DNA from 4 places in the Parageobacillus sp. KH3-4 genome. Region 3 is predicted to be linked to each of the others. Evidence: riboswitches for the same ligand, from Rfam matches in the RefSeq annotation. Region 3 holds a riboswitch; each other region holds the start of a gene.
The links. Region 3 has a riboswitch for S-adenosylmethionine ahead of mtnW (2,3-diketo-5-methylthiopentyl-1-phosphate enolase). Riboswitches for the same ligand answer to the same signal wherever they lie in the genome.
Positions count from the first base shown of each region.

Region 1: it holds a riboswitch for S-adenosylmethionine, as region 3 does, so the genes downstream of both, MWM02_RS12380 (hypothetical protein) here and mtnW (2,3-diketo-5-methylthiopentyl-1-phosphate enolase) in region 3, are expected to answer to the same signal.
Region 2: it holds a riboswitch for S-adenosylmethionine, as region 3 does, so the genes downstream of both, metK (methionine adenosyltransferase) here and mtnW (2,3-diketo-5-methylthiopentyl-1-phosphate enolase) in region 3, are expected to answer to the same signal.
Region 4: it holds a riboswitch for S-adenosylmethionine, as region 3 does, so the genes downstream of both, MWM02_RS15180 (bifunctional homocysteine S-methyltransferase/methylenetetrahydrofolate reductase) here and mtnW (2,3-diketo-5-methylthiopentyl-1-phosphate enolase) in region 3, are expected to answer to the same signal.

Region 1 is NZ_AP025627.1:2,458,382-2,465,857, reverse strand. Features, by position in the region: gene MWM02_RS12405 (ABC transporter ATP-binding protein) at 1-732, shown strand, start outside; gene MWM02_RS12400 (ABC transporter ATP-binding protein) at 719-1,645, shown strand; gene opp4B (oligopeptide ABC transporter permease) at 1,664-2,632, shown strand; gene MWM02_RS12390 (ABC transporter permease) at 2,652-3,560, shown strand; gene opp4A (oligopeptide ABC transporter substrate-binding protein) at 3,574-5,361, shown strand; SAM riboswitch class I at 5,471-5,577, shown strand; gene MWM02_RS12380 (hypothetical protein) at 5,646-5,978, shown strand; gene MWM02_RS12375 (VOC family protein) at 6,005-6,388, shown strand; gene MWM02_RS12370 (AbrB family transcriptional regulator) at 6,560-7,476, opposite strand, start outside.
Region 2 is NZ_AP025627.1:684,266-691,741, forward strand. Features, by position in the region: gene MWM02_RS03520 (alpha/beta hydrolase family protein) at 1-723, shown strand, start outside; gene MWM02_RS03525 (DUF2584 domain-containing protein) at 752-994, shown strand; gene pckA (phosphoenolpyruvate carboxykinase (ATP)) at 1,025-2,611, opposite strand; SAM riboswitch class I at 2,818-2,932, shown strand; gene metK (methionine adenosyltransferase) at 3,091-4,305, shown strand; gene MWM02_RS03540 (gamma carbonic anhydrase) at 4,561-5,076, opposite strand; gene MWM02_RS03545 (alpha/beta hydrolase) at 5,164-5,955, shown strand; gene MWM02_RS03550 (tetraprenyl-beta-curcumene synthase family protein) at 5,985-7,064, shown strand; gene mnmM (tRNA 5-(aminomethyl)-2-thiouridylate-methyltransferase MnmM) at 7,093-7,476, opposite strand, start outside.
Region 3 is NZ_AP025627.1:2,848,496-2,855,971, reverse strand. Features, by position in the region: gene MWM02_RS14370 (carbon-nitrogen family hydrolase) at 1-784, opposite strand, end outside; gene MWM02_RS14365 (pyridoxal phosphate-dependent aminotransferase) at 881-2,053, shown strand; SAM riboswitch class I at 2,165-2,273, shown strand; gene mtnW (2,3-diketo-5-methylthiopentyl-1-phosphate enolase) at 2,344-3,585, shown strand; gene mtnX (2-hydroxy-3-keto-5-methylthiopentenyl-1-phosphate phosphatase) at 3,582-4,241, shown strand; gene MWM02_RS14350 (methylthioribulose 1-phosphate dehydratase) at 4,259-4,888, shown strand; gene MWM02_RS14345 (1,2-dihydroxy-3-keto-5-methylthiopentene dioxygenase) at 4,931-5,467, shown strand; gene MWM02_RS14340 (ZIP family metal transporter) at 5,610-6,341, opposite strand; gene MWM02_RS14335 (MarR family winged helix-turn-helix transcriptional regulator) at 6,709-7,155, shown strand; gene MWM02_RS14330 (S9 family peptidase) at 7,254-7,476, opposite strand, start outside.
Region 4 is NZ_AP025627.1:3,006,964-3,014,439, forward strand. Features, by position in the region: gene MWM02_RS15155 (DUF3941 domain-containing protein) at 1-35, shown strand, start outside; gene MWM02_RS15160 (ferritin-like domain-containing protein) at 333-779, shown strand; gene MWM02_RS15165 (YajQ family cyclic di-GMP-binding protein) at 1,112-1,603, shown strand; gene MWM02_RS15170 (L-lactate permease) at 1,676-3,181, opposite strand; gene MWM02_RS15175 (helix-turn-helix domain-containing protein) at 3,307-3,864, shown strand; SAM riboswitch class I at 4,014-4,119, shown strand; gene MWM02_RS15180 (bifunctional homocysteine S-methyltransferase/methylenetetrahydrofolate reductase) at 4,203-6,053, shown strand; gene metH (methionine synthase) at 6,046-7,476, shown strand, end outside.

The DNA.
Region 1 (7,476 bases), 390 kb from region 3:
TTCCAAGATCCGTTAACGGCATTGAACCCGTTGATGACGATAGGACGGCAAATCGAAGAGGGAATGGATTATCATACGAAATTGTCCGCAGCGGAAAAACGACAACGCACGTTAGAACTATTAAAGCGTGTCGGCATTCCAAATCCGGAAAAAACATATTATCGCTATCCCCATGAGCTTTCAGGAGGGATGAGACAACGGGTGGTGATTGCGATCGCCATCGCTTGCGAACCGTCGCTCATTATTGCGGATGAGCCGACAACCGCCTTGGACGTAACGATTCAAGCGCAAATTATGGGATTATTAAAAGAGCTCCAGCAGCAAATGAAAACCGGCATTATTTTAATTACCCATGATTTAGGAGTAGTTGCCGAAATGGCCGATCGCGTCGCTGTCATGTACGCGGGAGAAATTGTTGAATTGGCTGATGTGGAAACGTTATTCCATCATCCGCTTCATCCGTATACACGTTCATTACTGCAGTCGATTCCGTCCGCACAAACCCGCAAGGAAAAACTTCATGTCATTCAAGGAATCGTTCCTTCCTTGCAAAAGATGCCGCGGACAGGCTGCCGATTCCAATCGCGAATCAGCTGGATTGATAAGTCCAAACATGAAGCAAATCCGATTTTGCGAGAAGTCGAGCCGGGACATTGGGTTCGTTGCACATGTTATCAACATTTCTATTTTCCAGATGATCATATAGGGGACGTGGGCTATGGCATTTCTTAAAGTAAATCATTTAAAAGTGTATTATCCGGTGCGCGGAGGGTTTTTCCGCCGCATCGTCGATTATGTGAAGGCGGTCGATGATATCAGCTTTGAGTTAAGGAGAGGAGAAACATACGGGCTTGTCGGGGAGTCAGGATGCGGAAAAACGACGACGGGCCGCACGATTATCGGGCTCATTAAAGCAACGGCGGGGGAAATTTTATTGGAGGGCACCGATTTGACGAAACTAAGCCGCCGGCAGTTTTATCCGTACCGGAAAGACATTCAAATGATCTTTCAAGACCCGTATTCGTCGCTTAATCCACGCAAACGAGTGCTCGATATTATTGCCGAACCGATCCGCAATTTTGAAAAGCTATCGCCGCAGGAAGAAAAACGGAAAGTGCAATATTTTATCGAAAGGGTAGGATTAAACCCGGAGTCGATTTACAAATATCCGCATGAGTTTTCCGGAGGGCAGCGGCAGCGGATCGGCATTGCGCGAGCGCTTACGCTCAATCCGAAGCTCATTATTGCCGATGAGCCAGTATCTGCGCTGGATGTATCGGTGCAGGCGCAAGTGCTGAATTTTATGAAAGAGATTCAAAAAGAATTTCAGCTTACATATTTATTTATTAGCCATGACTTAGGCATTATCCGCCATATGTGCGATCGCATCGGGATTATGTACCGCGGCAGGTTTGTCGAAGAAGGAACGAGTGAGGAAATTTTTCATCATCCGCAGCACATTTACACAAAGCGCCTCCTTTCCGCGATTCCAAACGCAGACCCGCGGCAGAGAAAGCAGCAGCTTCAGCTCCGTGAAGAGGTCGAAAAGGAATACAAACAGTCGTACCATCGCTATTTTGATGATGAAGGAAGGGTGTATCCGTTAAAGAAAATTTCCAAGACGCATTCCGTTGCCATTCCGTAAAGAGAGGAAGACGACACGATGCTGAAATTTATATTGCGACGAATCATCATTATGATCCCGCAGCTATTTCTTTTAAGTGTTCTCGTATTTTTGTTGGCAAAGGCGATGCCTGGGGATGCATTGACAGGACAGCTGGCGAGCAATCCAAAAATGGATGCGCAAACGCTCGAGGAAATGAAAGAAAAGCTCGGGCTCAATGATCCGGTGCACGTTCAATATGCGCGCTGGATGAAAAATTTGCTGCAAGGGGATCTTGGCATATCCTATATTCATAAGCAGCCTGTCAACGATTTGCTGGCCGGGCGAATGTGGAATACGGTTTTGCTGTCTGCGGCGATCTTAATATTAACGTACATGATCGCGATTCCTTTAGGAATTGTTTCGGGAAGATGGACCGACTCTTGGGCGGATAAATTAATCGTTGGGTACAGCTACGTCAGCTTTGCCACCCCGCTGTTTATTTTTGCGTTAATTATGTTGTTTATTTTCGGATTCAAGCTAGGATGGTTTCCGACGGGGGGAAGCGTCGATATTCAAGTCGAAAAGGGCACGTTTGCCTATTATTTAAGCAAGCTGAACCATCTTTTGCTTCCTGCCCTGTCTGGGGCGTTGATCAACACCGTTGGGACAATTCAATATTTGCGCAGTGAAATTATCGATACAAAGGTGAAGGACTTTGTTAAAACCGCACGTGCAAAAGGAGTGCCAGAATCAAGCATTTATTGGCGTCATATTTTGCGAAATTCATTTTTGCCAATTGCCGCTTTCTTAGGGTATGAGATTACCGGATTAATTGGCGGATCGATTTTTCTCGAGTCCATTTTTAGTTATCCGGGAATAGGGCAGTTGTTTTTGCAGTCGATTTTGCAGCGGGATTACAGCGTCGTCACCGCGCTTGTGATGATTTCCGGCCTTGCTACGTTAATCGGGACGCTTTTGTCCGACATTATTTTAAGCGCTGTTGATCCGCGGATTCGCATTGAGTAATGGATGGGGGGACATAATGATGAAAGCAGAACTAGGCGATCCACAATTGGTCCATGGACAAAATGAAAAAAGCCCTTCAAGCCTTTCTATTATGTGGCGTGAATTGGTGAAGGATAAGCTCGCTCTCGGTTCTCTCATTCTTCTTTCCTTGATTTTGATCGTCGTGTATGGCGCTTCGCTACTACTAGACCAAGACGAAATTGTCAAGGTGGACCTGCTGGCCATTTACTCTCCGCCGTCCGCGGAGCATTGGCTTGGCACGGATTACGGGGGAAGGGATATTTTCGGACAGCTTATTATTGGTGCGAGAAACTCATTTACCATTGGTTTGGCGATTACGCTGATCACTGGTTTGATAGGGCTTACCGTTGGCCTTATCGCCGGATATTTTGGCGGAGTGATTGACAACATGATCATGCGCATTATCGATTTTATCCTTGTGCTGCCATTTTTAATGTTTGTGATTGTATTTGTGGCGATTGTGCCTAAATATAATATTTTTACGTTTATTCTTATTATGAGCGCCTTTTTATGGACAGGAAAGGCGCGGCTTATCCGGGCGAAAACGCTGGCGGAGCGGGAGTTGGACTACGTAAGCGCATCGAAAACGCTTGGCACGCCGGATTGGAAAATTATTATTTTTCAAATTTTGCCCAATTTAAGCTCGATCATTATTGTAAACTTAACATTAAACCTTGCCGGAAATATTGGGATTGAGTCCGGACTAAGCTATCTGGGCTTCGGCTTGCCGGAAAGCACGCCAAGTTTGGGAACGCTTGTCAGCTATGCGATGAATCCCGATGTTTTGCAAAACAAATGGTGGGTTTGGTTACCAGCATCATTGCTTATTTTAGTAATGATGTTATGCATAAATTTTATCGGCCAGGCGTTAAAGCGCGCGGCTGATGCAAGACAACGATTAGGATAAAGGGGGAGAAAAAATGAGGAAAACATGGCATTGGAGGTTTTTCGTAGTGTTTGCCGTCTTTTTATTAGGATTGACGGCATGCAGCAGTTCTACAAGCAACGATAAAGACGGCAAGGACACAAAGGCGGCGCAAAAGGAAGACATTAGCAAATTCCCGATGACTGTGAAAAATGACGGGAAAATCGTAGATGGTGTATTGAATTACGGATTAGTGTCCGATACGCCATTTGAAGGGACACTGAACTATGCATTTTACGAAGGTGATCCAGATTCTGAAGTTTTGCAATTTTTCGACGAACCATTGTTCCGTTTTAACGAAGACTATGAAATTACGAACGACGGCGCGGCGACATACGAGCTTTCCGACGACAAAAAAACGATGACGATCAAAATTAAAGATAATGTCAAATGGCATGACGGCGAACCGGTCAAAGCGGAAGATTTAGAATATGCTTACTTGGTCATCGGCCATAAAGATTATACAGGCGTCCGCTACGGAGACGCGCTCATGCAAGATATCGTCGGCATGGAGGAATACCATAGCGGAAAAGCGGACAAAATTTCCGGAATTAAAGTCATTGACGACAAAACGCTAACCATTACGTGGAAACATGCCAACCCGTCCGTAATGACGGGCATTTGGGCACATCCGCTGCCAAAACATTATTTAAAAGATGTCCCGATTAAAGATTTGGCGAAATCGGATAAAATCCGCAAAAATCCAATTGGCTTTGGCCCGTTTAAAGTGAAAAAAATCGTCCCGGGCGAATCGGTTGAATTCGTTCGCAACGACGATTATTGGAACGGAAAACCGAACTTAAAAGGCGTTATTTTAAAAGTCGTTAACCCGCAAGTCGTATTGCAAGCGCTCAAAAAAGGAGAAATTGACATTGCCGAATTCCCGACAGATCAATATGTCAGCGCGAAAGGGACGAAAAACATTCAATTTGTTGGCAAAATTGATTTAGCTTACAACTACATCGGCTTTAAACTCGGCCATTGGGATGCGGAAAAGCAAGAAAACGTGATGGATAATCCGAAATTCCAAAACAAAAAGCTTCGCCAAGCGATGGCGTATGCAATTAATAATAAGGAAGTCGCAGACAGGCTTTATCACGGTTTGCGCTTTCCGGCAACGACGCTCATTCCGCCATCCTTCCCAAGCTACCATGACAAAAATGCGAAAGGATACACATATGACCCAGAAAAAGCGAAAAAATTGTTGGATGAAGCTGGATATAAAGATGTCGACGGCGACGGCTTCCGCGAAGATCCAAATGGCAAAAAATTCACCATTAATTTTCTTTCGATGAGCGGCGGGGACATCGCCGAGCCGCTGGCGAAGTTTTATATGCAATGCTGGAAAGACGTCGGCTTGAATGTGCAGCTAGTTGATGGCCGTTTGGCGGAATTCAATTCGTTCTATGACATGGTGCAGAACGATGACCCGAAAGTCGATGTGTTCGCTGCGGCATGGGCAACAGGAACTGATGTGGATCCGTATGGATTATATGGCCGCAATGTCATGTTTAATCTTTCTCGCTGGGTAAATGAGAAAAATGATGAATTGCTTGAAAAAGGCCATTCTGAGCAAGCGTTTGATAAAGAATACCGCAAAAAAATTTACAACGAATGGCAAGCGTTAATGAATGAAGAGGTGCCAGTAATTCCGACGCTATACCGCTCGATCATTTATGCGGTCAACAACCGCGTGAAAAACTATTCGGCTGATATCGACCCATTCATTTGGAAATGGAAAGACGTCGGTGTCACTTCGGAAAAGCCGGAAGTGGCGCAATAACAAATAAAGAAGGGGAGGGCGCTTTTGCTCTTCTCTTTTCTATGGTAGAAAACAAAAAATGATTGTCATCACAAAGATACCATGATAAGATAAAAACAAACTACATATAGTCTTATCAAGAGTGGACGAGAGACCGGGCTCGATGACTCCACAGCAACCTGCATATTTCGCAAGGTGCTCCAACCCGCAAAGCGGTTTCGCTTTGGATGATAAGGACGGCTGGCCCCTTTCGCATCATTCAGGCGAAAGGGGTTTTTATGTCCAGAAGGAGGTGGGAATGCCGGGTGTGCGAAAATGACTCGATTCGCAGTTATATGGCGGCGCATTTGAAAGCAGAATTGTTCGCTTCCCATGTCGCCCGCTGCGTAAGAAAGCAGCTGTTGCAATTTGACAAAAAGACAGTGCTTCATTTTGACTGTTACGCGAATTTTTTTCAACTATATGGCCATACGCAAGGAAAAGATTTTTATTTGATTTTGACGCTTGCGGAAGTCGAAGAATGGAAAGCCGCTGCTCCTTATGCGCTTGACCGCTGTATTTTCCGTGGATTAGAAAAAAAGGGAGTTTTCCTCGTACATATGACCCCATATTTGCGGGCTGTATTTTCTCAATCTTAAAAATAATAAAAAAGGAGAGAAATATGATGGCGGTAAAAAAATTTGAACACGTTGGCATTCAAGTAAAAGACATCGAAACATCGAAAAAATTTTATCAAGATGTAATCGGTTTAGACTTGCTCGATGAGATGACACATACAAACGGTTCGATGAAACTGGCATTTTTAGGATTAAACGGTTCTGTCATTGTCGAATTAATCGAAGGATACAATCCGAATTTGCCGACAGAAGGAAAGGTGCACCACGTTGCGTTTACGGTGGAAGGGATTGAACAAGAAAAAGAACGTCTTCAATCGCTTGGCGTCCCGTTTGTATGGGAAGATATTACGACGCTGCCAAACGGCGCGAAATATTTGTTTTTCCTTGGTCCTGATGGCGAATGGATCGAATTTTACGAACCGGCAAAATGAGAAAATGAAAAAGGTTAGGCATTCATGCGGGCTGAAAGTGAGCGGCCGTGAAGAAGCGGTGCCGCGGGAGCAAGCAATGCGAACCGATCGCCCGCGGGCTAGATGATAATAAGAAAGAACGGAGATGCTTATTAAAACCGCTCTGTTCAAAACGGAAACAGAGCGGTTTTTTCACGACGTTTCTGCCATTGATGGGAATTTGCGAAATACCCATTTCAAAACGTTCGGCACAACAATAATGACGAGAAGAAACCGCACAAATTGCAAGGAGCTGACAATTGCCGGATCTCCCCCGACTGTTTGCGCTGTTAATACCATTTCCACAAGCCCTCCTGGCGCAAGGCTTAATAGCGCGGTTGCCAGCGGGAGATTCGTTAATTTCGCAAACAAATAGCCGCATCCGAACGAAAGGACGATCAGCACTAGTGCGAGCAGGAAATATACCCAGCCGAATTTTCCGCCAAGCTTTATATCTTCTAACGTAATGCGGTTTCCCATGTTCATTCCGACGCTGATTTGCGCCAAAATGATCAACCATGCGGGCAGCGACGGCAAGTTCACTCCGACTACATGCATTGCTGCTGTTACGGCGAGCGGTCCGACGACGTATGCCGCCGGAATGACGTTCCGTAAAAGAAGCGCTCCAAAAATGCTTAATAAAAACCAAGCATAATGGCCATCGGAAGAAGCCGCTGCCGCCTGAGCGGTCGCGACGCTTGCCGCTGAATTGCCGTTTAACCAATAAACGACGATGGATGGCACAAGAAAAACGACCGTTAATAAACGAATCGTTTGGAAAATCGTCACTAAAGCGGTGTTGGCGTTTAGCGACTCGCTTGCGGCGACCATTTCCGACAGTCCGCCGGGAACCGATGCAAACACGCTTGTCACTTTATCGATGTGCGTCCATTTTGTCACTGCGATACTATTAAAAATATTAATGACAATCAATAAAACGGCGACAACCAGAAAAGGAAAAATATACGGGGCGATCGTCGCCAATGTTTCTTTTGTAAAAGACAGTCCGAAATACGTCCCTAATACGACAAGTCCGCTGTTGGATAACGCTTTTGGTGCTGCTACCTTTC
Region 2 (7,476 bases), 1.7 Mb from region 3:
GTTACGTATTTATGCCAAGGGCTGAAAATTAAAGGTTTTTTGGCCCAACCGAAAACGCCGGGAATATACGATGGTTTTTTATACTTGCGCGGCGGCATGAAAAACGTCGGGCAAGTGCGACTATCCCGAATTACGCAGTTTGCTTCGTATGGATTTGTCGTGATGGCGCCGTTTTATCGCGGGAATCAAGGAGGGGAAGGAAATGAAGATTTTGCTGGGGAAGACCGTTATGACGCGATCGCAGGTTTTCGGCTTTTACAGCGGCACCCTCAAGTGAACACAAAACGCATTCACGTATTTGGCTTTTCCCGCGGCGGAGCGATGGCGCTTCATACGGCGATTTTGGAGCCAACAGTTTGTTCTGTCGTCGTCTGGGGCGGGGTTTCTGACATTGCCCTGACATATTGGGAGCGGGAGGATTTGCGGCGAATGTTGAAACGGGTGATTGGGGGAACGCCGGCGAAATATCCGGAACGCTACCGATGGAGAACACCATTGTATGAAATTGAAAAAATTCAGGCGCCTGTGCTGATTATCCATGGGGAAAAAGATCAAAACGTTTCGATTGAACATGCGTATCGCCTTGAAAAAAGGCTAAAAGAGACAAATAAACGAGTGACAGCATGGTATTTCCCAAATTTTACTCATTATTTTCCCCCTAAAGATAATCGTGAAACGGTTCGCCGGTTAACGGCATGGATGAAACGGCAACCGGATGTATGATACGATAAAAAGAAAAGGGGTGTGTTTCATGGGCATGCCGCTGGAATTGCAAACACTCATTGTAACAAAAGGCAAAGAAAAGCGAGTAAAAGACAATCTATTTATTTTAGAAAAGGAAGGATATCGCATTTATCCGATTGATGTTCCACTTGAAGTAAGAAGAACGTTACAAAGCGAAGCGAGCGGCCAAGCGGTGGTGAAAAAGTTGGAGCTTGCCGACAACCGAACGATTGTCACGTATGAGCTTATTTCATTGCATTCGACGAATTAGAAAAGGAGGGAACGATTCCCTCCTTCAATGTTATGCGATTGGGCCTCCAAGCGCTTCGATTTCCGAGGCGATATGTTTAAATTTCTGGAAGTTTTCCCGGAATTTTGCGGCGAGCTCTTTTGCCTTTTGTGCATACGCTTGTTTATCGGTCCACGTATTTTGCGGTTGCAGCACTTCGTCTGGCACGCCAGGAATATGAATTGGAATTTCTAAACCGAAAACAGGATCTTTCACCATTTCGACATTGTCCAGTTCGCCTTCGACAGCAGCTTGCACCATTGCGCGGGTGTAAGCAAGCTTCATGCGGCTACCGACACCGTACTCTCCGCCTGTCCATCCTGTGTTAACGAGAAACACCCGCACGTTATGTTCAGCGATTTTTTTGCCGAGCATTTCCGCATATTTTACAGCCGGAAGCGGCAAAAACGGTGCGCCAAAGCAAGTCGAGAATGTCGCTTGCGGGGAAGTGATGCCTCGCTCTGTGCCCGCCAATTTGCTTGTATAACCGCTTAGGAAATGGTACATTGCTTGTTCACGAGTCAGCTTGCTAATCGGCGGCAATATTCCAAACGCATCTGCTGTTAAGAAAATAATCGTCGATGGATGACCAGCGATGCTTGGATCAACGATATTATGAATCGCCTGAATTGGGTAAGCGGCGCGCGTGTTTTCCGTTAGCGTAGCATCATCATAATTTGGCAGTCTCGTATGTTCATCGATAATGACGTTTTCGAGAACTGCACCGAATCCGATTGCGTCAAAAATTTGCGGCTCCTTTTCCCGCGACAAGTTGATGCATTTTGCGTAGCATCCGCCTTCGATATTAAAAATGCCTCGGTTCGACCAGCCGTGTTCGTCATCGCCAATGAGACGGCGGTTTGGGTCGGCGGAAAGCGTCGTTTTTCCTGTGCCAGATAAGCCAAAGAATAGTGCGACATCCCCTTCTTTACCGACGTTTGCTGAACAATGCATCGATAAAATTCCTTGTTCTGGAAGTAGATAGTTCATCACAGTGAAAATCGACTTTTTCATTTCTCCGGCATATTCTGTTCCGCCAATTAGCACAGTCCGCCGCTCAAAAGAAATAATGATAAACGTTTCCGATCTCGTTCCATCAACAGCAGGGTCTGCTTTAAAGTTTGGCGCGCAAATAACGGTAAATTCCGCTTTGTGAGTTTTTAGCTCCTCTTCTGTCGGACGAATAAATAATTGGTGTGCAAATAAATTGTGCCATGCAAATTCGTTAACGACTTGGATAGGTAGGCGGTATTTTGGGTCAGCGCCGGCGAATCCTTTAAAAACAAATATTTCATCTTTTTTCATTAAATAATCCAGTACCTTATTGTATAAGTTTTCGAAAACTTCTTCAGAAATCGGCTGATTTGTTGTTCCCCAATCGATTTTTGCTTTCGTCGCCGCTTCTTCTACAATGTATTTATCTTTCGGGGAGCGGCCCGTATATTTTCCTGTTGTTACTGCCACCGCGCCAGTTGCGGTTAATTTCCCTTCGTTTCGTTGCAATATTTTTTCCACGAGTTGAGCTACCGATAAATTGTGACATACGTTTGGTTTTTGTAATAATAAAGAAAGTTTATTTGTCATTTTTGCAATCCCCATATTCAAAACCTGCCTTTTTATTTTTAATGATACCTGCAAATAGTATAACACATTTTTGTTATTAGTCCATACTATTTAGCACAATTTCTTTTATTTATTTTTCTTATTTTGTCCATAAAAAATTTGTCTTTTTGTTCATAAAAAATTTATCTAATTTTGTTGACTTTCTTTATTTAATTACGTTAAGATAACTCATTGAACGGATACTCTTATCCCGAGTCGGTGGAGGGACAGGCCCGATGAAACCCAGCAACCGTCACAACTAGAAATGTGTGAAATGGTGCTAACCTGTGGCAAGGCAGCGTCCTTGAACGATAAGAGTGAAAGGAGCAATACGATTGCAATGACCTTTCCTCACCGTTACAGGAAAGGTTTTTTATTTATATGTATAAATAGGGAATGAGTACCGTATCATCTGCAGTTTGCGGGAATGCCGCTAATTTAGACGTTCGATTATAAAAAGAGGAGGAAACTGCCGAATGTCAAAAAAAAGACGTTTATTTACTTCGGAATCTGTAACGGAAGGTCATCCTGACAAAATTTGTGACCAAATTTCCGATGCGATTTTAGATGCCATTTTGGCGAAAGACCCGAATGCCCGCGTTGCATGCGAAACGAGCGTTACAACAGGGCTTGTGCTCGTAAGCGGGGAAATTACGACATCGACATATGTGGATATTCCGAAAATCGTTCGCGACACGGTTCGCGAAATTGGCTATACTCGCGCGAAATTCGGTTTTGACGCAGATACTTGCGCCGTATTGACGTCGATTGACGAACAGTCTCCGGACATCGCGATGGGAGTCGATAAGGCGTTAGAAGCCCGCGAAGGCCAGATGACTGATGAGGAAATTGAAGCGATCGGTGCCGGAGACCAAGGATTAATGTTTGGATTTGCCTGCAATGAAACAGAAGAATTAATGCCGCTTCCGATTTCCTTGGCACATCGTTTAGCTCGCCGTTTGGCAGAAGTGCGCAAAAAAGATATTTTGCCATATTTGCGCCCGGACGGCAAAACGCAAGTAACGATAGAATATGATGAAAATGAAAAACCGGTACGTGTCGATACAATCGTTGTATCAGCGCAACATCATCCGGAAATTACACAAGAACAAATTGAGCGCGATATTAAAGAACACGTTATTAAGCCAGTCGTGCCAGCAGAGCTGATCGATGAAAACACAAAATATTTCATTAATCCGACAGGTCGTTTTGTCATCGGCGGACCTCAAGGTGACGCTGGTTTAACAGGACGAAAAATTATCGTTGACACGTATGGCGGCTATGCCCGTCACGGCGGCGGTGCGTTTTCTGGAAAAGACCCGACAAAAGTGGACCGCTCCGCAGCCTATGCCGCGCGCTATGTGGCGAAAAATATCGTTGCTGCGGGACTCGCAGATAAATGCGAAGTGCAGCTGGCATATGCGATCGGTGTTGCAAGACCGGTTTCCATTTCCATTGATACATTCGGTACCGGAAAAGTATCGGAAGACATTTTAATTAAAGTAGTGCGCAGCAATTTTGATCTTCGTCCAGCCGGCATTATTAAAATGTTGGATTTGCGCCGCCCAATTTATAAACAAACAGCCGCCTATGGCCATTTCGGACGCACGGATATCGATCTTCCGTGGGAACGTACAGACAAAGCGGAAACGTTGAAAGAACAAGCTCTTGCGTTGGCAAAGAAAGAATAGAACGATAAAGAGAGGTAGAATAGCCAGTAAAGAGAGAGTTACGTGTTTATGTAACTCTCTTTTTTTGCGTAATGCAAGGTATTTCTGCTTCAGTCAGGCATTGACCTAAACATAAGTGGGGCTATTACGGCGGCAATAAGAAATAGCGAGAGCGATAAAAAAGGGTTAAAATAGGAAAAGGAACAATGGGACGATATGATGCAATAAATAACGAAAGTAAATCATATCGTCCGATAATATGAACGTCATTTGTTTTTATTTTGGTTGCAGTGATTTATAGTACTGCCCTTTTTCTACATATTCGCGGCGAATTCGCTCCATCTCGCGGACATCTTCGTCGGTTAATTCACGAATGACTTTAGCGGGACGGCCAAATGCGAGCGTGTGCGGCGGAATTTTTTTTCCTTGTGGGACAAGGCTTCCGGCACCGATAAACGCTCCTTCGCCAATCTCTGCGCCATCGAGAATAATCGAGCCCATGCCGATTAAAGCGTTTTTTCGGATGATGGCGCTATGTAAAATGACTTGATGGCCGACGGTTACACCATCTTCAATGATAAGTGGATTGTTTGGACTTTGATGCAAAATTGAGTTATCTTGGATATTGACACGATTGCCGATGATCGTTGGAGCGACATCTCCGCGAATAACAGTATTAAACCAGATGCTTGTTTCTTCCCCGATGACCACATCACCGGTAATGGTGACATAATCGGCAATGAAGGCAGATTCTGCAATTTTCGGAAACTTTCCTTTGTACGGGTAAATCATACGCTTCTTCCCTTTCCTTTTATAAAATGGTTCGGTATTATTATTGTACAGATAGTGGCACGATTCGTAAACGGAGGAGATTGCATGATGTGGACATGGGAGGCAAATGAAGGGAAAGGAACAGTTGTGATTGTCCACGGAGCGGCAGAGCATCACGGGCGTTATAAATGGTTGATCGAACAATGGGTACAAAGCGGTTATCATGTTGTCGCAGGCGATTTGCCTGGACAAGGGCGGACAACGAGAAGAAAGCGCGGACACATTCAGTCGTTCGATGAGTATATTAATGAGGTGGCCGATTGGATCATAGAAGCGAGACAATTTCATGTACCGGTGTTTCTTCTTGGACATAGCATGGGAGGGCTTGTTGTCATCCGCACGTTGCAGGAAAAAAGGCTTCCTGTGCAAGGGGTTATTCTATCTTCTCCATGTTTAGGGCTTGTGTCGTATCCGTCAAAAGGGTTGGATATGTTATCAAGAGTATTGAATCATATTGCCCCATCCCTTTTAATCGATTCGGGACTGTCTGTCGAGTTGGCGACAAGAAATAAAGAAGTGCATGAGTCGGATAAACAGGATGAACTTTATGTGACAAAAGTATCTGTCCGTTGGTATCGCGAACTAATGAAGGCGATGGAATTGGCTTCTCGCCGCATTCAGCAGTTTCCTGATATTCCATTGCTGCTTATGCAAGGCGGGGACGATAAAATTGTCGATAAGACAGCCGTAAAAGAATGGTTCAATCGTTTGGCGATATCGGAAAAATTGTATAAAGAATGGAGTCAATTATACCATGAAATTTTTAACGAACCGGAGCGAGAAGATGTTTTCTTATACGCAAAATCGTTTTTAGATACACAATGCCGAATGTATCGTTAGATAACGCAAACGCATCTGAGGTGAGCCAGTTGAAAATCCCGACGCATCCGATCACTCTTATGAAAAAAGTATATCGCGACGTTTTTCCAGTTGTGCATCGCGAATTGGCATATTGGAAACAAAGGGCACAAAATATTCCAGACGCGGAGCTTCGCAAACAAGCGTTGGCGAGCATTGAAACCAAAACGTTTCACTGTGAGGGCGGCTCCATTTTATCATTGTTAGCAGGAGAAAAAATGGAAGAGTGCATTCGTTTTATTGTCGCCTATCAAACGATCAGCGATTACCTAGATAATTTATGTGATCGAAGCACTTCATTAGACCCGCTCGATTTTCGTGCTCTGCATGAATCGATGCCTGACGCGTTATCGATTGATGCAAGCGTGTCGAATTATTACCGGCATCGCCAAGAACAAGATGACGGTGGCTATTTACATGACCTTGTACGAACATGTCAAAGCGTTTTAAAGAAAGTAACGCATTACGATAAAATTGTACCGTTTTTGCATGAATTGGCTGGATATTATTGTGATTTGCAAGTACATAAACACGTGAATGTGGAGGAGCGGGTCCCTCGCCTCGAAAAGTGGTTCAAGCAATATAAAGATCAGCTTCCGCCGATGGAATGGTACGAGTTTTCTGCTTGTTCCGGTTCTACGTTAGGCATTTTTTGTTTAGTTGCCTACGCGTTTGCCGAAACGTTTCATGAGAAAATGGCAAAGCAAATACGTGACGGTTATTTTCCGTATATTCAAGGTCTGCATATTTTGCTTGATTATTTTATTGACCAAGAGGAAGATCGTCTAGGAGGAGATTTGAATTTTTGTTTTTATTATCCAAATCAGTCCGTTTTGCTAGAACGGCTTTGCTATTTTATTGAAGAGGCGGACCGCCATGTGAATGAATTGCCGCATGGGGCATTTCACCGCCTTATTCACCGCGGGTTGCTCGGCTTATATTTATCTGATGAAAAAGTAAAGAAACAAAAAGAGTTGCGCCGTCTTGCGAAAAGGCTTGTTCGGGCTGGCGGAATCGTCTCTTGGTTTTTTTATTGGAATGGAAAAGCATATCGGTTATGGCAAAAAAAGCGCTCCTTCACCGCAAAATAAAGAGGCTGCCCCAATTGGGAGGGCAGCCTCACGCTCGCTTTTCCAGCGCGATAATAAAGGGCGGGTTGTTCATTTGGTTGATAAATTCATATTTTAATACGTGAGCTCGCTTTTGGTCTATCGCTTTTGTATAGTGAAGAAGCGCGTCACGTTCGATGACGCCTTCTGGATGGCCATGATAAACGACAACGACGATGATTCCTTCTTTTGCCATAATTTGTAGCAGTTGCTCAATAGCGCGGATCGTGGAATCCGGTTTTGTTACAATACGTTTATCGCCACCTGGCAAGTAGCCGAGGTTAAATATCGCTCCGGTGATGCGGCCATGATAAATAGCGGGAATTTTTTCGATCAGTTGATCGTGGCTTGCTTGAAATAGCGTCACCCGCTTTAACATGTTATGTTCTTGAAG
Region 3 (7,476 bases):
CGATGTAATCAGCTATGCGGCGGTCCGCAAAAATCGGGATTTGTTTTCGCGCTTCGTTTACTTTTGCAAGGTCGATTTGCGCCGTTAATGTACAAGGTTGTTCGCTTGCTTCCACGACGATTTCCCCCCATGGATCAATCACCAGCGAATGGCCGGCAAAGACGTTGTTTGGATCGCTCCCAGCGCGGTTGCACGCGATGACGTAGCATTGATTTTCAATCGCGCGCGCTGCAAGCAGCGTGCGCCAATGGGAAAGGCGGGGAAGCGGCCATTCGGCGACGACAAATAACACTTCCGCCCCTTGGACCATATGGGCGCGGACCCATTCCGGAAAGCGGATGTCATAACAAATGACGCCAGCACATTGAGTGTTTTCTAATGTGAATAATCCCATTTTTTCCCCTGATTGCAAGTAAAGATGTTCATTCATCAGCTGGAATAAATGGAGTTTGCTATATTCGCCAACGATGGCGCCGTTTCGGTCGGCGACGTACATCGTATTAGTGACGCCATTTGCAGTTTTTTTAGCAACAGATCCAGCAACGATATTGACATGATGTGTTTTCGCTAATTTCTGAATGAACGCTTTTGTGCGTGCACCGCCCTCATCGGCAATTTCATCAAGGCGGGTTAAATCATAACCGGTCGTCCATAATTCAGGAAGAACGATAATATCTGGACGATCTTTTGCAATTTTTTCTATCTCTTTTTCCACGCGCTGTTCGTTTTCTGCGGGATTGCCAAAGGCGATATCCAGCTGAAGACATGCAATTTTTATTATCATCGAAATTCACCTCGAAAAAATTTACTTTACATTTTGATTTTTACGATATATGATTTTTCACTAGAATTTCAAGAAATTTTTGAGAAGGTGTTCATGATGAAACAGTTTCCTCCATCCGAGTTACTGCAGAGCCTGCCAAAGCAGTTTTTTGCTTCGCTTGTCGATAAAGTCGCGAAAAAAATGGCGGAGGGGCATGACGTGATCAATTTAGGGCAAGGCAATCCCGATCAGCCGACTCCTCCGCATATCGTTGCGGCGATGCAAAAGGCGGTGGCGAACCCAAAATATCACAAATATTCGCCGTTTCAAGGATATTCCTTCTTGAAACGCGCGGTTGCCGCGTTTTATGAGCGCGAATACGGCGTTACTGTTGACCCGGAAAAAGAAGTAGCGATTTTGTTTGGCGGGAAGGCAGGGCTTGTCGAGATTCCGCAATGTCTAGTTAATCCGGGGGATATTGTGCTCGTGCCTGACCCGGGATATCCGGATTATTGGTCGGGGATTGCGCTCGCGCGTGCGGAAATGGTGATGATGCCGTTGCGTGCGGAAAATCAGTTTTTGCCCGATTATGATGAAATTCCGGCAAGTATCGCGGAAAAAGCAAAAATGATGTTTTTAAACTATCCGAATAACCCGACTGGGGCGATTGCTTCGCAGGAATTTTTTGAAGAAACGGTGTCGTTTGCCGCCAAACACGGAATTTGCGTCGTTCATGATTTTGCATACGGTGCGATCGGCTTTGACGGAAGAAAACCGGTTAGCTTTCTCCAAGCAGAGGGGGCAAAAGAAATTGGCGTGGAAATTTATACGTTCTCCAAAACATATAATATGGCGGGCTGGCGAGTGGCATTTGCCGTTGGAAATGAAAGCGTGATTGCGGCGATTAATTTGCTGCAAGATCATTTATATGTGAGCTTGTTCGGCGCCATTCAAGAAGCGGCAGCGACCGCCCTTCTTTCCTCGCAGCGTTGCGTCGAGGAGCTTGTCGCCTTGTATGAATCGCGGCGCAATACGCTCATTGACGCGTTGCGGCGAATCGGCTGGGATGTCACTGCCCCAAAAGGTTCGTTTTTTGCGTGGCTGCCGGTACCGAACGGCTGGACATCGGAACGTTTTTCCGATTATTTGCTAGAAAAAGCGCATGTCGTTGTCGCGCCGGGAATCGGGTTCGGCGAGCATGGGGAAGGATATGTGCGCGTAGGATTATTAACAAGTGAAGCCCGCTTGCAAGAAGCGGCGGAACGGATTGCGCAGCTTGGTCTTTTTTAATAAAATGCAAAAAAATGATTGACAGCGTAAAAAAATACTGCCATAATTCAAATTAAATTTGCGAGAGCGAATAGTTCGAAAGTTTGAAAAGTGAATATGATATTGCAGACATTCTTATCAAGAGCAGGCGGAGGGACAAGCCCAATGAAGCCCGGCAACCGGCTTAACAACGGTTAAGCACGGTGCTAATTCTTGCAGCGGAAACGCTGGGAGATAAGAAGAGTGTGAATAATCAAAGCCTCTTCTTATGAAGAGGTTTTTTTGATGGATGAACAGAAAGAGGGATGACGATGAGTCAAGTGATTGCCACATATCTGATTCACGATGAAAAAGATATCAAGAAAAAGGCGGAAGGAATTGCGCTCGGTTTAACGGTCGGCACGTGGACCGATTTGCCGCAGCTTGAACGCGAGCAATTGCGCAAACATAAAGGTGAAGTCGCGAATATACAAGTGCTGGAAGAAAGTGAACGAGTAAACCGCTACTTTGGAAAACGGCTGAAGCGAGCGATCGTGCAAATCGCTTATCCAACGGCCAATTTCAGCGCTGACATTCCGGCGCTTTTAACAACGGTGTTTGGCAAACTGTCTTTGGACGGAGAAGTAAGATTGCTAGATGTAACGTTTTCCGATGAATGGAAGAAGCAGTTTCCCGGCCCTCGTTTTGGCATCGATGAGATTCGGCAAAAAGTTAATGTATATGATCGCCCGCTTTTGATGAGCATTTTTAAAGGTGTCATCGGCCGCGATATCGTTTATTTAACTGAACAGCTGAAGCAGCAGGCGCTTGGCGGGGTCGACCTTGTCAAAGATGATGAAATCTTATTTGACAGCGATTTGCTGCCGTTTGAAAAGCGGATTACGGCAGGAAAAGCGGTGTTAAACGAAGTATACGAGAAGACGGGGAAACGGACGTTATATGCGGTAAATTTGACTGGAAAAACGTTCGAGTTGAAAGAAAAAGCGAAACGCGCGGTGGAACTGGGCGCCGACGTATTGCTGTTCAACGTATTTGCCTACGGTTTGGATGTGCTCCAAGGATTGCGCGAAGATAAGGAAATTGCGATTCCGATCATGGCGCATCCGGCGTTTAGCGGGGCGCTTACCCCATCGGAGTTTTACGGAATAAAAGCATCTTTGCTGCTTGGTAAATTGCTTCGCCTTGCTGGCGCAGATTTTGTGCTTTTCCCGTCGCCGTACGGAAGCGTTGCCCTTGATAAAGAAGAGGCGCTTGGTATTGCCGCGGAGCTGACGGACGAGACGGAACCGTTTAAACGGTCGTTTCCGGTTCCATCGGCGGGCATTCATCCAGGACTTGTGCCATTATTGTTCCGCGATTTTGGCATAGATAGCATCGTCAATGCGGGCGGCGGCATACATGGCCATCCAGACGGAGCGGAAGGCGGCGGCAAAGCGTTTCGCGCTGCGATCGATGCCGTTCTCGCCGGAAAATCACTTCATGAAGCAGCGCGCGAAAATGACGCATTGCAAAAAGCGATTGACTTATGGGGAGCAATAGAGGTGACATCATGACAAAGCCAATCATATTTTGCGATTTTGATGGGACGATTACAGACACTGACAACATTGTCGCGATTATGAAACGGTTTGCGCCGCCGGAATGGGAAGCGTTAAAAGATGATATATTAGCACAGCGCATCTCGGTGCAAGAAGGGGTTGGCGCGATGTTTTCCCTTCTACCATCAAGTTGGAAGGAAGACATTACCGATTTCGTTTTGCAAAACGCCCGCATCCGCGACGGTTTTCGCGAATTCGTCGCGTTTACGAAGGAGCGTGATATTCCGCTATATGTCGTCAGCGGCGGCATCGACTTTTTTGTCTATCCGCTTTTAGAAGGGATCGTCGAAAAAGAACGCATCTTCTGCAATGGCGCTGATTTCAGCGGAGAAACGATCCGCATCACGTGGCCGCATTCATGCGATAACGAGTGCCAAAACGGCTGCGGCTGCTGCAAGCCGTCGCTGCTGCGAAAATTGAGAAAGCCTGATTCCTTCCATATTGTCATCGGCGATTCGATCACCGATTTAGCGGTGGCGAAACTGGCGGATCATGTGATCGCCCGCGATTTCCTGCTGCAAAAATGCCAAGAATTAGATATCCCGCATACGCCGTTTGCGACATTTTTCGATGTCATTCATTTTCTGGAGACGATGGAGGTGAAAGCATGAGTTTGCTCGCAAAAAGCATGAGTTTGCTCGCAAAAAGATGGAAAGAGCTTGCCGAAGTAAAGGCGGAATTGGCGGCGCGAGACTGGTTTTTTGCCACAAGCGGCAACTTGTCCATCAAGGTAACCGATGACCCTCTCACTTTTTTAGTGACGGCAAGCGGCAAAGATAAGCGAAAGCAAACCGATGAAGATTTTTTGCTTGTCGACGCTTCCGGGAATCCGGTGGAAAAAACGCATTTAAAGCCGTCCGCCGAAACGCTTTTACATGTGGAAATTTATAATAAAACGAACGCGGGCTGCAGCCTCCACGTCCATACGATCGACAATAACGTCATTTCTGAATTGTATGGAGATGACGGAGAAGTTGCATTTTCCGGCCAGGAGATTATTAAAGCATTTGGGCTTTGGGAAGAAGATGCGGTCATCCGCATTCCGATTATTCGAAACTACGCGCATATTCCGACGCTTGCGAAAGAATTTGCCAAGCATGTAAACGGTGACGCCGGGGCGGTATTGATCCGCAACCACGGCATTACCGTATGGGGAAAGGACGCGTTTGAAGCGAAAAAGTTTTTGGAAGCGTGGGAGTTTTTGTTTAGCTATCGTGTGAAACTGCTGCTTCTTAAGGGAGCAAAGGCATTTGCTTAACCTTTTCTAATATAAAAAATACCATTTAAGGAGGATGAAACAATGCCGGTAATTCGTTTTCATGAAACAAATGAAAGAATTACAGATTTTGAGAAAGTAGTAAAATTTTTGGATGAGCAAGGAGTTATTTATGAAAAGTGGGATATTAACAAACTTCCAGAGCATTTGCGCGAAAAATATTTGCTTACCGATGAGGAGAAAAACGAAATTTTAGAAACGTACAAAGAAGAAATTGCCGATATTTCTGCACGTCGCGGCTACAAAGCGCAAGACGTCATTTCTTTGTCGGAAGATACGCCGAATTTGGATCAGCTTTTGGAAAACTTTAAACGCGAACATCACCATACCGATGACGAAGTTCGCTTTATCGTAAGCGGCCACGGCGTTTTCGCAATTCAAGGAAAAGATGGAAAATTTTTTGATGTCGAACTGGAGCCGGGCGATCTTATTTCCGTTCCTGAAAAAACGCGTCATTATTTTACGCTGCAAGAAGACCGCCGCGTTGTTGCGATTCGCATTTTTGTTACGACAGAAGGATGGGTGCCGATTTACGAAAAAGAAGGAGTCAACGCTCAATAAATGGCTATCCCCTCTTTTCCTCTAAGGAAAGAGGGGTTTTTTTTATGATGATAACGAGATTCGCAGTTAACAGAATACGATTTTTGCCGCTGTTCCGACGAAAGTTTGTGATGAACATCCATGCGCGCACCAAAAGTAATACTTAAAATGATTCTACTAAAAAAATCATAAACAATATTCCGACAATAAAGGAATATGTGGACGTGCGCTCATTTCCATCCCCGTGGCTTTCCGGAATGAGCTCTTTGTAAATAATAAACAACATCGCCCCCGCAGCAAACGCAAGGCCGTATGGAACGAGCTGACGAAAGATGGACGTTAAATAAAACCCAAGCAGTGATGTCACGATTTCAACCGCGCCCGTAAGCGTAGCGATCATAAACGACTTCCATCTTCCAATCTGTTGATGAATTAAAAAAAGAGCGACTAAAAATCCTTCCGGAGCGTTTTGCAATCCGATGGCTAGTGCGATCAAATTGCCTGTTTCCGACACGTTGGAAGCATAGCTGACCCCAACCGACAGCCCTTCGGGAATGTTATGCAAAGTAATTGCCGCAATGATGAGCATCGCCTTTTCGTCAAACTGAATTCCTTTTTTCGTATGTTCTAAATCAATATGGGGAACAGTCATTTCCAAAATGGTTAGAATAAGGACGCCAAAAAATAACCCGATCGTTAAAGCGGAAAAACCGCCTGCCTGCAATGCTTCAGGAATTAAACTCATCATGGAAGCCGCCATCATAATTCCAGCCGAAAACGCCAGCAATATGTCTCGCCATCGGTGGGTAATCGATTTTGCCAAAAATAAAATAGGAACCGCACCTAATCCGGTTGATAATGCGGAAAGTATGCTGCCGATTAATACTTGTTTCATCCAATCCTCCTTTTCTGTAATTTTTACAATATGAGTTTCCCAACAAAAGGTGATAAACGCCCAAGCAATAAAAATAATTATTCATAAATAACTATAATATATAAACAAAAATCACAAACAGCAAGCATCCTATAAAATAGATCGTGGGGCGGAGCGCTTATTCAAAAAATATTGCACTGCATTTGATATTTAAAGTATAATGCAAGTAAGAATTAGCTTAAGCAGAAGTGTCAGGGCGCAAATGTGTTTATCAGCGCGGCTTGATGTTGCGTTCTTTTCACTTTTTTATCCAAAATTTCCTAAGCTTAATTTGTAAAGATGTTGACAATGGTTTTGATATTCAACGAACAAAAGGGTTTGATTGTGGATGACGAAGGAGAAAGACATTGAACAATCCTTAAAATTGTTTATCGTGTTATCAAGAGCATATCGGGCTGTCAACGATCAAGTGAACAAGTCGATTCAATCGTTTGGCGTGAATCCGACGGAGTTTGCGGTCTTAGAATTGCTTTACCATAAAGGTGACCAGCCGCTGCAGCAAATTGGCGAAAAAATTTTGCTCGCCAGCGGCAGCATTACGTATGTAGTGGACAAATTGGAGCAAAAGGGGCTCATTGTGCGAAAGGCGTGCGAAAAAGATCGCCGTGTCACATATGCTTCGATTACAGAAAAAGGAAAATCGTTCATTGAGGAAGTTTTTCCGCGGCACGCACAAACGATTCATGAAACGGTCGCCGGTTTGACAGCCGAGGAAAAAGACAATGCGATCGATTTATTAAAAAAATTAGGATATGGCGCAAAGCGGAAATCATAAGGGGCTGACAAAAACGATTATTCGTTTCTGCCAGCCCTTTATTCATTGCGGTTTAAGAAAGCGATGGAAAGTAAACAGGCGATGTTTTCCTATGGCACCTATAAGTATTTTTCAAACCAGCCGACAATATGATTCAGCCGTTCGAGGCGGAGTGTCGGTGGACCGCTGCGGGACAGATCGTGGTTCGCTTCTGGAAAGCGGACAAGTTTTGTTTCCCGCTTTAAATGTTTCAGGGCAATAAACAGCTGTTCCGCTTGTTCAATCGGACAGCGATAATCTTTTTCGCTATGGAGAATTAATAACGGAGTCCGAATGTTGTTC
Region 4 (7,476 bases), 160 kb from region 3:
AATTTGCGTACTCGAAGAAGACCGATCATTTGTAAACTTATACTATGCGAATAACTTCCTTTGATTAAAGGGTAGAATGGCAAAAGCATGATTCACTAAACCGCCCCCACTTACCGGCCAACGTGCCTGCAGGTGGGGGATTGTTATATCCTTCTCCCATACCATTCCCCCGTCCCACGAGATAGCACGCTTGCGCTTTGCTGGAAGTGGCGAAACTCCCTTGGCACTTATAATAACCAAAGCCCTCCACAAGGTGGCTGAAAATATATAGACTTGCACCACATTCCATATTTTTCTGTAAAATATCATAGATCAAATGGGGGGGCTATATAATGTATCCTTTTTTTAGTAACTACAACGTGACGTATAGACAATCCAAAAAATTGGTTAATGACATTGAAAGAGCCATTAACGGAGAGTATAGCGCGATAAAGTGTTATGCAAATTTAGCTAATTTGGCTCTGGCAGAAAAGGAAAGAAAACAAATTCTTGAAATTAGACAAGATGAAATACGGCATTTTCAGCAATTTGCGCAGATTTACGCAAATCTAACTGGGCAACAACCGCAACCAAAAATTATTGAAGAATGTCCGGATACGTATTTAGAAGGATTAGAATTTGCTCTACAAGATGAACAAAAAACAGTCGATTTTTATCTAGATATTGCATCGGAAACAAGTAATCAATATGTAAAAGAGACGTTTCGCCGAGCAGCCGCAGATGAACAAAATCACGCAGTTTGGTTCTTATACTTTTTTGCAAAACAAAAACAACGGTAAATCACTGTTTTTCTATCTTTGCCGATCGAAAAAAACGTTCCATTTCGGAACAACAATATCTACTTTAAGCCAATCACAGCAGTTATTTGATTTTTCGCACTTCCATGCCAGCGTATAGCATGTGCCGCCTCTTTGTCTCCATGCTCGCTCCGCTTTTATGAGTTTCTCAAAAGTGGAGCGGTTTCCGCGCTCTCTCTGCTTTTGGAGAATTTTCTCCTCCTCTCCCCCATCTTCCTGTTTCTTCGAATGCTTCTAACGCCGCTTTTCCTGTTGTTTCCGCTGTTTCCTTTTACTATAATGAAACTAAATAACGAAAAAGCTGGAGGTTATGTATGTCAAAAGAAAATTCCTTTGATATTGTATCGAAAGTTGACTTATCGGAAGTTACCAATGCGATCAACATCACGCTGAAAGAAATTAAAAACCGCTACGACTTTAAAGGCAGCAAAAGCGACATTTCCTTGGAAAAAGACGAGCTTATTCTTATTTCCGACGACGAATTTAAATTGGAACAGCTTAAAGACGTGCTGATCGGCAAGCTCATTAGGCGGGGCGTGCCGACGAAAAACATTCAATACGGCAAAATTGAGCCTGCTTCCGGAGGCACGGTGCGCCAGCGCGCCAAGCTTGTGCAAGGCATTGACAAGGAAAATGCGAAAAAAATCAACACGATCATAAAAAAAACCGGCCTGAAAGTGAAAAGCCAAGTGCAGGACGACCAAATCCGCGTCAGCGGCAAAAGCAAAGACGACTTGCAAAAGGTCATCGCCGCAATTCGCGAAGCTGATTTGCCGATTGATGTGCAATTTGTCAATTATCGATAAAAAAGATGTTACGGGTGCTAAGCGCCCGTAGCATCTTTTTTTATGCTCTTTCCCTCTATTTTCACATTTATGTTAAAGAAAAAAACTTAACCCAACAATACTAGACGTAATGATCAGCAAAACAGCAAAAGCAATTGGAAGAATGTCCCGCACCAATTGCCCTTCATGTCCAGACTGGCTAGTGATAGAGGCCGCTAAGACAATTCGCGACGGGGAAGCCATGGTCATGTTCGCTGCGGAGACGTTTTGTGCTGTGGCATATAATAGTGCAGGACTATGTAATTGCTGGGCCATCGTGCTTTGAAAATGGGAAAACATAGCGTTCGCTGCACTGTTGCTGCCGCTCATGAATCCGCCGATTGCGCCGATAAACGGAGAAGCGATGATAAACCACGAGCCTACTAATGCAGCAATATGGGCAGCCAGGAAATTCGTCATTCCCGCTCCCTCCATCACGCTCGACATCGCGATAAAACCCGTTGTTGCTATTGCGGCAGGATATACTTGTTTGATGGTTTTTCCTATACAAATTTTTAGTTGAACGCCAGTCAGTCGATATAGCCATATCGCTGTCAGCGATGCAAGGAGCAGGGCAAAACCCGGGCTATACAACAGCTCTAAGTGAAAATGATATTTTGGCCATTGAATAACTAGCATACTCGCAACTATTCTTCTACATGCAGCAGAGAAATGGGAAACAAATATATATATTGTTAAAACGGCATATGGTGCCATTGCCTTATAAAAATTCCCCTTTCCAATCACTACATGCGCCGCGGCTGTCTTTCCCCTCTTTTTGCTGATCAATGTCTTTACTTTCCAATAGATAATGAGCGCACAAGCTGCGGCACCGCCTGCCAATACGCCCGCCAGCTCTGTAGATACGTACACGCTTGTCGCCCACGTAACAAGCGATAACACAAAAGAAACGAGAAAAATGGAGTCGAGATGCTGTTTGACCGACTTTTTTCCGCCACTAACCGCTACAACCATAAACGCATAAAATACATAAAGTGGAATGCTTACTAGCGCGCTATACTCCCCCAGCTGACGCAAAGGAACTCCAGACAATTCCGCATTAATGACCGTACCGATGGCAAGCGCGCCCCACGGCACGGCCGACTGCGTTAATAACGATAATACCATTGTTTTTTTCGCCGAAAATCCGAACGCAAGATATAATGGGGCAACGATCACAACAGCGACGCCAAATCCGCTAACCGCTTCTAGAAAAGGTCCTAAAGAGGCAGAAATAAGCAGCCCTTGCTCTGCCTGCGAGCGGCAAAAGCGAGATAAGCCATAAGCCATCGCATTCATCGCTCCGCATTCATTCAGCAAGTTGTATAAAAACAGCCCAAATACTAATACATAAATGACCGTAACGGACAACAGCATTCCTCGAACGGAGGAATGCAATAAATTTTGCACCGGCGCATCAAAAGAAAAATAGGCCAATACGGATGCCAATCCATACGAATAAACAGCAGTATGCAGCGCCGGCATTTTAAGCCACACTAAACAAATGAGAGCAAATAAAATAGGCAACCCTGCTAATAAGAAATGAACCGCATGATGCATGGAACATCTCCCCTCCCCTTTTTATCCACTATAGTGGATATATATATATTATTCTCCACAAAAAGCGCGAGTCAAGACAAAATTTCCACTATAGTGTAATATATACAACAAGGAGGAAGGCAATTATGAATTTTGGAAAAAACGTGCGGGAAGCAAGAAAGCGAAAATCCCTTTCATTGCAGGCATTATCAGAAAAATGCGGCGTTAGCCGCTCGATGCTATCGCAAATCGAGAGAGGAGAAAAAAATCCCACCATTCAGGTAGCTTGCCAGATCGCGGAAGGGTTGGACATGACTCTTTCGCAATTATTAGGAGAAGATGAGCAAAGCGAAGTCATTATCATTAGAAAAAGCGAACGATATATATACAAAGACGAGCGCAGCGGCTTTGAGCGCCATCTTTTATCCCCTTCTTTTCCGGCAAAAGGGATTGAGTTTGTTTTCAATATGATTCCGCCAAAACAAGAGTCCGGTGTTTTTCCGAAGCATAAAAAAGGAGTGAAAGAGTATATATCCGTAGCCAAAGGAAAGTTGAGAGTCGTACTAGGAACGCGATCATATGACTTGGCAGAAGGAGATTCGATATACTACGAAGCTGATGTTGAACATCGTTTCATTAATATTGGCGAGGAAGAATGCCACTACTACTTAGTCATTGATTCCAATCACGAACGTTCACTATAGTGAACTACGCTATTTTCACTAACGATTTTCTCATCAAGGATCGAATATTTTCATGAAAGCGATTCCTTTGTATTGAATATTTTCAGAAAATGCTTTACATTATATATTAATTAAATGTTAAAACGTTTGGCCACAACTTCATAGCGAATTTCTTATCAAGAGAGGGGGGAGGGACTGGCCCGATGAACCTTCAGCAACCTGGCGAAAGCCAAGGTGCTAAATCCAGACAGGCAAAAAACGCCTGGAAGATAAGAAGAGACGATACATAAAAAGTCTTCTTCTTATAGAAGGCTTTTTTCTTTTACCATTTTCACAGAACATAGAACGGGGGAATGAGCGTGGGTCTTTTGGAAGATTTGCAAGAACGAATTGTCATCGCCGATGGCGCAATGGGAACGCTGCTATACTCCCATGGCGTCGATCGATGTTTTGAAGAATTAAATTTGTCGAGACCGGAAGACATTCTTCATATTCATGAAGCATATATCGCCGCAGGCGCCGAGGTCATTCAAACGAATACATACGGCGCCAACTATGTCAAGCTTGCCCGCTATGGACTCGAAGATGAAGTGCCATCTATTAACCGCGCGGCGGTGCGGCTGGCGAAACAAGCGGCGAAAAATAAAGCCTACGTGCTCGGAACGATCGGCGGACTGCGCAGCATCAACAAAAGCGCCGTTTCCATCGATGAAATAAAGCGGACGTTTCGCGAACAATTGTTTGTGCTGTTAAACGAAGACGTCGACGGCTTATTGCTCGAGACGTATTACGATTTGGAAGAATTAAAGACAGTGCTTGCGATCGCACGCAAAGAAACGGATAAGCCGATTATCGCGCACGTCACCCTCCACGAAGTCGGCGTTTTGCAAGACGGCACTCCGCTTGCCGAAGCATTGGCGCAATTAGAACAGTTGGGAGCCGACGTTGTCGGGCTCAACTGCCGTCTCGGCCCATACCATATGATCCGCTCACTCGAGGAAGTGCCGCTGCCAAGCAAAGCGTTTCTTTCTGCGTATCCGAACGCAAGCCTGCCGGATTACCGCGACGGGCGGCTTGTTTATGAAACAAACACCGACTATTTTAAAGAAACGGCGCTGGCGTTCCGCGAACAAGGGGTGCGCCTCATCGGTGGGTGCTGCGGCACGACGCCGAAGCATATCGAAGCGATGGCAATCGCCTTAACGGATCGAACCCCGGTGCAAACGAAAACGGTGAAGCAGCGCCATATTTCCGTTTCCATATCATCGGATGAACCAAACGCGGCACCGCCGCTGCAAGATATCGTCCGCAAGCGCCGTTCAGTGATCGTCGAACTCGATCCACCGAAAAAACTAGGCATCGCTAAATTTTTAGAAGGCGCCAAAGCGCTCAAAGAAGCGAATATTGATGCATTGACATTGGCCGATAACTCGTTGGCGACTCCACGCATTAGCAATATGGCGCTCGGCACAATCGTCAAAGAGCAGCTTGGCATTCGCCCGCTCATTCATATCACATGCCGCGATCGCAACTTGATTGGGCTGCAGTCGCATCTGATGGGCTTGCACACGCTCGGCATCACCGACGTGCTCGCTATTACCGGCGATCCGTCGAAGATCGGCGATTTTCCTGGGGCGACATCCGTCTATGATTTATCGTCCTTTGATCTCATTCGTCTAATTCGCCAATTTAACGAAGGGCTTTCCTATTCTGGAAAACCGCTCGGGCAAAAAACAAATTTCTCGATCGCCGCAGCGTTTAACCCGAACGTACGCCATTTGGACAAAGCGGTCGAACGCCTTGAGAAAAAAATTCAATGCGGCGCCCATTATTTTATTACTCAGCCATTATACTCCGAACAAAAAATCGAAGAAGTGTACGAAGCGACAAAGCATCTTGAGACGCCGATTTACATTGGCATTATGCCGCTAGTAAGCGCGCGCAACGCTGATTTTCTTCACCATGAAGTACCTGGCATTACGCTTTCCGATGAAATCCGCTCCCGCATGGCGTCATGCGCAAACGACCCGGTGCAATCGGCACGCGAAGGAATCGCCATTGCCAAGTCGCTCATTGACGCCGCTTTTGACTTATTTAACGGCATCTACTTAATCACGCCGTTTTTGCGCTATGAAATGACCGTCGAACTCGTTCGCTACATTCACGAAAAAGAACAAGCCGCTCAAGAAAGGGAGGTACTCCATGGGTAACATAACATTGCAGCAACAGCTCGAAAAAAAAATATTAGTTATTGATGGCGCAATGGGAACAATGATTCAAAGCGCGCAGCTTTCAGCCGATGATTTCGGGGGCGAGCAATATGAAGGCTGCAACGAATATTTGACGCTCACCGCCCCCCATGTGATCGAACGCATTCATGAAGCATATTTGCAAGCGGGAGCCGACATTATCGAAACGAACACATTTGGCGCGACTAGCATTGTGTTGGATGAATATGAGCTCGGCCATTTAGCGTTTGAATTAAACATCGAAGCGGCCAAATTGGCGCGCAAAGTCGCCGACGCTTACTCTACCCCTGAATGGCCGCGCTTTGTCGCCGGTTCGATGGGACCGACGACAAAAACGTTGTCCGTCACGGGCGGCGTTACGTTCGAGCAATTAGTTGCCGCTTATGAAGAACAAGCGCGCGGGTTATTGCTCGGCGGCGTCGACTTGCTTCTGTTAGAAACATGCCAAGACACGTTAAATGTCAAAGCCGGCTTTATTGGGATTACGAAAGCATTCGCCTCTGTCGGAAAAAAAGTGCCAATTATGATTTCCGGGACGATTGAACCGATGGGAACCACGCTCGCCGGCCAAACGATCGAATCGTTTTTCATCTCCGTCCAGCATATGAATCCGTTTGCCGTCGGCTTAAACTGCGCAACCGGCCCGGAATTTATGACCGACCATTTGCGCACGCTCGCTTCCTTGGCGAACACGGCCGTTAGCTGTTATCCGAACGCCGGGCTTCCGGATGAGGAAGGCCGCTATCACGAAACGCCGGATATGTTGGCGAAAAAAATCCAACGGTTCGCCGAAAAAGGCTGGATTAACATCGTCGGCGGCTGCTGCGGGACAACGCCGGAACATATCCGCGCCATCGCCGAAGCAGTCCGCGGCATTCCGCCGCGGCCGGTTCCAGCGTCGTTTGACGTCCACGCCGTCTCCGGCATTGATCCGCTTATTTATGATGAAACGATGCGTCCGTTGTTTGTCGGAGAGAGAACAAACGTCATCGGTTCGCGCAAATTCAAACGATTGATCGCTGAAGGAAAATATGAAGAAGCGGCGGAAATCGCCCGCGCGCAAGTAAAAAACGGCGCGCATGTCATCGACATTTGCTTAGCTGATCCAGACCGCAACGAACAAGAAGATATGGAAAAATTTATCCAGCAGGTCATCAAAAAAGTAAAAGTGCCGCTTGTCATTGACTCGACGGATGAACGTGTTATTGAACGAGCCCTCACTTATTCGCAAGGGAAAGCAATTATTAACTCGATTAACTTGGAAGATGGGGAAGAACGGTTTGAAAAAGTCGTTCCGCTCCTTCACAAATACGGCGCCGCCGTTGTCGTCGGAACGATTGATGAACAAGGGATGGCGATTGATGCCGAGCGGAAGCTGGAGATC